DNA from 2 places in the Paenibacillus sp. FSL H7-0943 genome. Region 1 is predicted to be linked to the other one. Evidence: predicted binding sites of a transcription regulator. Region 1 holds the regulator's gene; the other holds the start of a gene.
What was found. The regulator LexA, encoded in region 1, represses DNA repair genes until DNA is damaged. The targets are predictions, from matches to a motif close to CGAACATATGTTCG.
Positions count from the first base shown of each region.

Region 2: addB (helicase-exonuclease AddAB subunit AddB) is a predicted target of LexA. The motif match lies at 2,576-2,589, and genes of this name have one in related genera.

Region 1 covers NZ_CP150148.1:3,863,671-3,868,420, forward strand. Annotated here, with positions in the region: gene NSQ55_RS16885 (HAD-IA family hydrolase) at 6-791, opposite strand; gene NSQ55_RS16890 (hypothetical protein) at 826-1,347, opposite strand; gene NSQ55_RS16895 (DUF896 domain-containing protein) at 1,397-1,606, opposite strand; gene NSQ55_RS16900 (LysM peptidoglycan-binding domain-containing protein) at 1,716-2,129, opposite strand; gene lexA (transcriptional repressor LexA) at 2,381-3,007, shown strand; gene NSQ55_RS16910 (L,D-transpeptidase) at 3,187-3,525, shown strand; gene NSQ55_RS16915 (hypothetical protein) at 3,676-4,056, shown strand; gene NSQ55_RS16920 (hypothetical protein) at 4,279-4,750, shown strand, end outside.
Region 2 covers NZ_CP150148.1:5,303,896-5,308,645, reverse strand. Annotated here, with positions in the region: gene NSQ55_RS23280 (Na/Pi symporter) at 1-423, opposite strand, end outside; gene NSQ55_RS23275 (class I SAM-dependent rRNA methyltransferase) at 523-1,947, shown strand; gene addB (helicase-exonuclease AddAB subunit AddB) at 2,721-4,750, shown strand, end outside.

The sequences.
Region 1 (4,750 bases):
ATATCTTACAAGGATTGAACTAGTGGAAGAAGTTCCTCAAGGTGATTGATTTCATGATCTGGATGAATATCAAGACTAGGTGCTCTACCTTTTCTATTAATCCAGACCGTGGTCAACCCTGCTGCCAGCCCCCCACGGATATCCGTTGTAAGCTTATCGCCGACCATAACTGCTTGCTCAGGCGTTACATCAAGAAGCTCTAAAGCATGCAGGAAAATTTCCTTATCCGGTTTGCCTTTACCAAAGCTTCCGGAAATCACAATATGATCAAAGAAAGGAATTAACTCGGGCACACCATCTAGTTTCTCTTGTTGCAGTGCAGGACAGCCGTTCGTAAGTAGCAAAAGCTTCACTTGACCCCGTAACTGTTCCAGTACATGCATTGTTTCTTCATAGATGTATGGACGTTTTCTGCGCTCTGCTGCGAATTTAGTTGCCAAGGTCTCAGCTAGTGCTTCGTCTTCCACCCCTAACGCTGCAAGTCCGCGACGCCAAGACTCTTTACGATATACCGGTGCAAGCTGCTCCAATTGACGGAATTCTGGCTGTTCACCTGCCGTAAAGTTAGCCCAGAGTGCTTCAAATGGATTAATTCCGATCATCTTTGTAAATGGGAACGTCTCATAAGATTCATACAAGCTACTTGCTTCCTTACGAACTGCAACTTCTAGTTCTTGTGGATCTATCGTATCCCCGGCGGCTTCACAAGCAAAACGAAATGCTTCTTCGACGCTCCGATCATCCCACAGCAATGTATCATCAAGGTCAAATAGTACAGCAGAAATTGGCATTACAGGTCTCCCTCTCCCTTTAACTGGTCTAGTTCTATTCGTGAACTACTTCAATGTTGTGAGCTTTAGCAAATGCTTCTAATCGTGTACTCATCGCATTAGTATCATAGCGATTCATAAGTTTTGTGAAAATCCATTTCGTACGTTTCCCTTTGTGCTTAATGACTACAGCTCCACGCGAAAGGGCGATTTTCTCAATATCTGCAGCTGGAAGTCCGCGTTCGCGATTGAATTTAATAGTGGACAGTCTTGCTTTTTCCACCTTCAAGTACGGACGACGGAAGAACAATAGCGCTGCCAGCAAATAGTACAGTACTACTCCCAGCCAATTAGCCAGCATGCCATTGCCTTTGGCCTGATCAATAGAACCAACTACCCAAAACATAGTGCCAAGTATCACTAACACTACCGGAAATGCAATGTTGCGACCTTTAAAGACTTCGGCATTCTGGGTAGGAGATTTAGAGGCATAAATCGTATCCTTGCCTTGTTTCTTTCTTTGCTTGTTGATTTGCTGTGTGTTGCGTTGAACCATTCTTTCCCAAGAACGGGCCATGTGCGTTCCCCCTAGTCATCCTGAAATATCTATGAAAAGGAACAGCGAGCTAATGTTTAAGCCCCTTGTTACCTTGTTCATGCTCATCGTTATCTACTACTTCAATAGTATTTAATTGTGCTCGGAAGTTATTGCGGATATTCCCCAGGTAAATTTCACGAAGCTTGGCGCGTTCCGCCACTTCCTCTTGATTAAGGCCTACGCTCTTCTGTTTGCGTGCCAATTCGTTAATTCGCGCGACCAACTCATCAATATTCAATACTTTCCCTCCCCCTATAAATTAATTCTAACTCTGCCATGAGAAAAAGAGCTTGTCAAGGTCTACTCCCTGCAAGCTCTACTGGTCATTCTATTATGTTCTCAGAAAATTAATAAATAGGTAAAGTAAGTATGTCTCCAGCGTTAATTTGACTACTCTTAATCCCACTTGAACGTTTAATTCCTTCTATATAAACAACTGTCTTCATATCAGCTGGTTTATTCTTAAGAGCAATACTCCATAGTGTATCTCCACGTTCAACCACAATCCGCTTCTCTTCCTTCATTATAGTCGTCGATCCTGCAAACACATTTCCCACTACTGTTAGGCCAGATAATACTAGCACGAAAATCAATATTAACTTAATAAAGAAATCTTGACGGAACAACGAAATCATCCCTCCAAGCAAACGTTCCGTTATCTCTTTCACCTTAGCGGAATTACGGGCAACGTCATTATGTCCTATAGATTCAACCACAGGGGCCTTGTCGTAGATGCTGCGGTATGTACTGTATTTTAGCATAATCATCATCCTCCAAACACTTGTTCTTACTTTCGAATTTATAATAACACGAACATGTGTTTTGTTCAATACTATTTCAGAACAATTGTTCTCTTTTTTTCGAGAGACTCAAGCGGTTCATTTTATTATCATTTGTCTACCATTTTTTAACTCTAGCAGATTAATATTTATAATAGTTAGAACTTATGTTTGTGCGAACGGTAGTTCTATGTTATAATTTTCCCAAACATTACTATATGGGGTTGATTCCAATGTCAAAGATTTCAAGTCGCCAGCTGGCGATCCTGGAATTTATACGAAGCGAAGTCCGCAGCAAGGGTTATCCACCTTCCGTCCGGGAAATTGGAGAAGCTGTTGGCCTTGCTTCCAGCTCCACAGTTCACGGTCATTTGGACCGGCTTGAGAAGAAGGGACTTATTCGTCGAGATCCAACGAAGCCACGTGCAATAGAATTACTAGGCCAAGAGGATTCAGAGAATGTTCACCAATTCGCGCAGACCATCTCACGGATTCCTGTCGTAGGTAAAGTTACCGCCGGGGTACCTATCACTGCTACAGAGAATATCGAAGACTACTTCCCACTTCCTACTCACTATGTAGGTGACAACAAAGTATTTATGCTGTCTGTCATGGGTGATAGTATGGTTGACGCAGGCATTATGAATGGTGACTATGTGATTGTTCGCCAACAACAAACAGCGGACAACGGAGATATCGTTGTAGCCATGACCGAAGAAGATGAAGCAACCGTTAAGACCTTTTACAAGGAACGTGATCATATACGGCTTCAGCCGGAGAATCCAGCTTATGAGCCGCTTCGCCTTAATCGCGTAACTATTCTCGGAAGAGTCATCGGATTGTTTCGAGATATCCACTAAGTATGCACTTCTAACATAAAAGGCTGGTCCGCATATGCGGACCAGCCTTTTTTCTACGTTTTTTTTGCTTTTCCAACCACAAACGAACATTTGTTCTCATTGGCTAAAATGGCCATTTTCTATGAATAACCCTTTAGGCGTTCTGCTCATATCCTAATTAGAAAGGAGTGTTGCGTATAATGCCCAACTACCGAATTATTGTAGATCTGACCCAACGAATGTTATATCTTCTGGACAATGATATTGTGATTAGAGGTTTCCCTGTCGGCATCGGTAAGATGTTAACCCAATCCCCGGTGGGAGAATTCACTATTATTAACAAACAACCCGACCCAGGGGGTCCCTTCGGTGTTTTTTGGATGGGACTGTCTAAACCACACTACGGAATTCATGGAAACAATGACCCTTCCTCCATTGGGAAAGAGGTGTCCCACGGCTGCATCCGGATGTACAACGAGGATGTGTTAGCACTCGCTGCTATTGTCCCTATAGGCACACGAGTAACGATAAGAAATTAAATTCGAATGGAGGCTCGGCAACCCCCAAATCACATTAAAAAATGGGGGTCATTACATAAGTAAGTATTTTTTCATTAGCATACTAGGAGTTTGATGATTATATGTCGAATATTGTTAACAGGATTGCAAATTGAAAAGGATGTGTTTAGTTTGAATAATTCAAAAATTAGAACCCTCGTCGATTTTAAAGTCGATGCACTGGGTAAGCTGTCCGGTTTACTTTTAAATGATGAACAAGCTAGTGGAAAAAAAGTGAATTTGCTCACCTCTTTTGGCAGCATTCAGGGAATCGTCTCTCCAACCATCTCCAACAAAGAGGATGTATTTGATTTAAAATCGTTGATGGATGATGTAATTGTGGACGAATACATATCTTATTTGGGAGCAGAACACCCTGATAAAAATTTCAGCTATAACTTTGTTGTCCTCAATGACGTTACTGTAAGACCTTATGCAAGTTATGGAACTCCGATCGAATACAAACAGCTGATTGTTTATACTGATCATATCACTGCCTTCAATTTTCTATAGGTTTACATAATCACCTTAAAAAGCACCCTTGCAGCAACCCCCAATTTTGCATCATTTGCAGAATCGGAAGGTTTCTCTGGGTGCTTTTTTTGGGTTAATCGTGAAGCCGATCCTATAATTCCACGAATTCCCCTTTTAAAAGATACTAGTGGGGATCATTCAGGCATATCTTTCAATAAGCAACAATTTGAGTCTAATGAGATAACTAGGAGGTGTGATTATATGCTGATTATCCTGATGTACTTATTTGCTATTTTAGGAGTTGTTTTAATTCTAAGTGCCGCCATTATAAAATTGAAAACGCTATCTGCTTCATCTGAAATTTCTAAGCTAGTTAATGCGACCTCATCTTTTAACATCAGCTTCACCAAAACATTCATTCCCCCCAATCAATCTCACTTGATCGCACTTAACGAGCCTAATAAAAAATTAGCAATTGGCACCAAAAATCCGAAGAGTAACAAAAAAGCAGTAGCAAAGCTATACTCATTTGATAATGTAATGGGATCCGAGATTGTGGTTAACGCACTTACCCTTTCAAAAGTATCCAAAAGACATCAAAACAGCAAAACTACTGCAACAAGTGCAGATATTAACTTCCTTAAGGAAGCTGATGAAGAAGCTAATGTGATTGAAGAGCTTACGCTTAAAATATATATGAACAGCAAAGAAACGCCTGTGTATTGTATCTCCT
Region 2 (4,750 bases), 1.4 Mb from region 1:
GTGGCAGAGCTCTGCCACTCGCGATGTAGGCGGCAGTTCGCCTGCAATAACTGCCGCTGCCCACAGACTGAGCGAGGCTGCCAGCAAGGGCGTGGCCATGGTATTGATCTGAAGTCCGATCAATTCTGTAGTTAATGTGGTGCCGATGTTGCTGCCCAGGATAATGCCAAGTGTGCGGGCATAGGTAAGCAGGCCGGCATTGACCATGCCGATAGTCAACACCGTTACAGCAGTACTGCTCTGGAGTAAGGCGGACAACAGGCTGCTGGCAATCATTCCTTTAATAGGTGTTGAGGTAGCTCTATTTAGGCTTGTAGTTAATAGAGGGCCTGCTAGCTTGGACAACGCCGTTTCCATCAGCTTCATGCCGGCTAGAAAGATAACAAGACCATATATGATAGGGAACAGCAAATCACTGAACATAGGGCATACTCCTTTGGACGAGGGTTGTACACCAATATATGAATGTATTGCATGGGACATGTATAAAAACATTTTTAGAAAAACAGGGAGTTGAAGTCATTGCCATCGGTTATTTTAGAACGCAATCGCAAAAAAAGACTGGAACAGGGCCATCCATGGGTCTATGCAGGTGAAGTCGCATCGGTAGAAGGGAATCCGGAAGCGGGGGGATTAGTAGATGTCCTTAATCATCAGGGCCGATTTTTGGCCGTGGGATATTACAATCCAGCGTCACAGATTCGGGTAAGAATTGTATCGCAGGGACCCCTTGCGATCATGGATACAGCCTTTTTTGCAGAACGGTTTGCGAATTGTCTGCAACACAGAAACCGGTTCCTTCCGGGTGCGGATGCTTATCGCTTGGTTTATGGTGAAGCGGACTTTTTGCCGGGGCTTATTGTAGATCGATTCGGAGATATTTTGGTTGTGCAGCTGCTTACCCTCGGAATGGACAAGCGGCGTGCAGAAATCGTCGAAGCATTGGTGCAGGTTATGGCACCGCGCGGAATCTATGAGCGCAGTGATGTTAGTGTGCGCGAGCTTGAAGGTATGGAGCAGACAACGGGTGTGCTGTACGGGGAATGTCCAAGGCATGTAACCGTGAGCGAGAATGGCCTGAAGCTAGTCGTTGATATTGAAGAGGGCCAGAAGACAGGTTACTTCTTTGACCAACGTGAGAATAGAGCTTCCATTGCTCCGCTCATGAAAGGGTGGGGAGGACGAAGCGGCATTACGCTACAGGAAATTGAAACTGAGGATGGTTCACTACAGACCTTACCAGTTAATAAGAGCGGCAAACATGTAACGTTCCCTTATTGGGACGGTGCGACAGTGCTGGAATGCTTCTCGCATACGGGCAGCTTCACGCTGCATGCCTGCAAGTATGGCGCGAAAAAAGTAACCTGCCTTGATGTTTCAGCACACGCCATTGAGAGTGCCAAAGTGAATGTGGAGCTGAACGGCTTTAGCGATCGTGTTGAATTCGTAGTGGATGATGCTTTTGCATATCTACGGAATCAGGTTAAAGGACTAGAGGAACGTTCTGAACGGGCGACAGTTGCAAGTGGAACAGAGACGGCAGCAGCTGCTGCAAATCCTAAAACCGGAGGCAAAACAGCCAAAACCGACACATCCAAGCCGATGACAGCAGGTGGAGGAAGAACTTGGGATGTAGTCATCCTGGACCCTCCGGCGTTTGCCAAAACCAAAAGTGCAGTAGCTGGCGCTTGTCGTGGTTACAAGGATATCAATCTGCACGGGATGAAGCTGGTGAACGAAGGCGGCTATTTGGTTACCGCAAGCTGTTCTTACCATATGCAGCCAGATCTGTTCCTCGAAACGATTGCCGATGCGGCTAAAGATGCTGGCAAGGTGCTGAGACTTGTGGAATGGCGGGCCGCAGGCAAAGACCACCCACAAATACTTGGCGTTAACGAAGGACACTATCTGAAGTTTGCGATTTTTGAAGTGCGGAGTAAAAAATAAGCCTGAAGGTCAAAAAGGTTTACAGTGCCAAGTAACAAGTAGGATAAACGGGCTGGACGTAGGGTGGTCGTGAGTCGACTGTAATGCAAGGAGTTGCTAACGGACTCAGATGACTCTATTTAGCGCAAACAGGCTATTATTGAATTCTTACGGACCCCAAAGGCGCTATTGCCCCAAAAACACCCGTAATGTCACACATTTTCGAAGAATAGCGTCAGTGGGGTCCGAAAAGCTGCCATAACAGCACTGAATCCACGAATAACGGCTCCTGGGTCCGTAAGTAATTAATGAAACAAGCCGAGCCGAAATGTTGAATGTTAAATTCGGAATACTAAATGGTAAACAACGAATGATGCTTATTGAATTATGATATGCGGAATGCGGATTACAAAACGATCGGTGTAGAGTGCTAATGTTGAGTGCGGGGTGTTGAGTATTGAACGCCGAACGCTGAACAGTCTAACATTGACCCTATGCTCTGACATTGGCAGCTCCAATCTAACGTTGCACATCTGGCATTAAAAACAAACTAAACACTCTAAAAAGCAAGCCGCCAAAATTCGGAGGTTTGCTTTTTTTATTTGTACTCGTAGCTGTTTATCCTTTGTAAAACATTAGAAAATACTAGCAAACACATGTTCCGATTAGTGTGGTTATGATATACTGAGGGGACGAGGAATCACTGAACTTTTTTAATTGGAGTGTAATCAATGGGTGGATATTTCACCCTGTATTCTATATATTTTCTCCGCTACGGAAGGAGTCTATCATTTATGCCGGTAACCTTTTTACTAGGCCGCTCGGGCAGTGGCAAGACAACAAAAATATGGGAATCTATCTCTTCTTCCTTAGAAAAGGAACCGCTTGGTGCGCCGATTATTATTCTTGTGCCAGAGCAAGGTTCTTTTGGAGCAGAACGGGGGCTTCTGACCGTAGGGAATGTGAAGGGAAGCCTTCGGGCGCAGACACTGAGTTTTTCGCGGCTTGCCTATCGTGTGAAGCAGGAAACTGGTGGCAGTGCAAGTCTGCCAATCAGTGAAGAAGGTAAGAAAATGTTAATTTACAAAATCATCAGTCGCCGCAAAGAGGAACTGAAATTATTCGGTGCCTCAGCAGACAGACCGGGTTTTGTGGAACGTCTGAACCAACTGCACACGGAGATGAAACGTTGCTGTTTGGGTTCCACTGATTTAGAGGAACAGTTGTCCGCTATGCGAGGAGCTATTGCAAGAAGTCCTATTCTTGAGGGTAAGCTGGATGATTTGCAGCTGGTTTTTAGCGATTTAGAGAAGGAAATGTCCCGTCTTTATATCGATGAAGAGGATCGTTTAGCAGAACTGGCTGAGCATATTCCAGATTCCTCTTACATTCGCGGGGCAGAGATTTGGGTAGATGGGTTCCATGGATTTACTCCGCAGGAATTCGTAGTGCTTCGAGAATTGATGCAGCAAGCTTCGAAGCTGACGGTTTCGCTTACAATTGATCGTCCTTACCCCTATGGAGATCAGTTGAATGAGCTTGAATTGTTTCACCCAACTGCGGTTACTTACATTAAACTGCGTGGAATTGCTGAAGAGCTGGGCATTGATGTATGGGACGAGCTGCTGGAGCCAATGGTTCTTCCACGTTTTGAAGAAAGTCCAGTACTTGCTCACCTTGAACGGGGATATGATCGCCGGAAAGCTTGGATAGGTGCGGATGAACTGGCAAGAGAGGCTATCTCCATAGGCGCCGCAGTGTCGCACAGAGCAGAGGTTGAGGGAGCGCTGCGCGAAATGACTAGACTGGCGCGAGATGAAGGTGCAAAATATGGCGAAATGGCCGTATTGATGCGCAATATTGGCGATTATGAGCAGCTGGTTCAGCCGTTGTTCCAAGATTATGGAGTGCCATTTTTTCTGGACCAGAAGGTGAATGAGCTGCATCATCCGCTAGTGGAGTTTATACGTTCCGCGTTGGATGTAGTGCGTCGTCGCTGGCGTTACGAGGATGTATTCCGTTGTGTAAAGACGGAGCTTCTGCTTCCGCTAGACGATAGTATTACGCGTGAGGATATGGATGCTTTAGAAAACTATGTGCTGGCTTGTGGGATTCAGGGGTACCGCTGGACAGATGGCCGCTCCTGGAAAGGTATTCCTAGCTTGTCGCTGGAGGGCGGCAGACAGATGGATGATAAACTGCTTGCTACTATGGAACGATGCCGTGCTAGTATAACAGGTCCATTATTTGCTTTTGAGAAACGAATCCAGAAAAGCCGAAGCGGCCTTGAACTATGTACGGCAATGTACAAGCTGCTTGAAGAGACGGATGTTGCACGAAAGCTAGAGAAACTCAGTGTTAAGTCTATGGAGAAGGGCCAACCCGAGAAGGCTAGGGAACATAGCCAGTTGTGGGGTGCGGTACTTGATCTGCTAGATCAGATAGTAGAAATGATGGGCAATGAAAGACTTGAGTTTGAAGTGTTCACTGGAGTTCTAGAGACAGGACTTGCTGAACTTAAAATGGGACTAGTTCCACCCGCACTGGATCAAGTATTGGTCGGCAATATGGATCGGACTCGCCCAACGGGGGTTAAATACGCCTTTTTGCTTGGATTTAATGAAGGTGTTGTGCCTGCGCAGTTTAAGGAAGATGGAATTCTCTCGGAAGGTGAACGCTCCGTACTAGAGAATGCTGGAATGGAGCTTGCTCCCGGCGCTTCTCGTAAACTGCTGGACGAGCGGTTTCTGATCTATAATGCACTAACGACAGGAAGCCGAAAGCTCTGGATTAGCTACGCTACAGCGGATGATGAGGGCAAAGC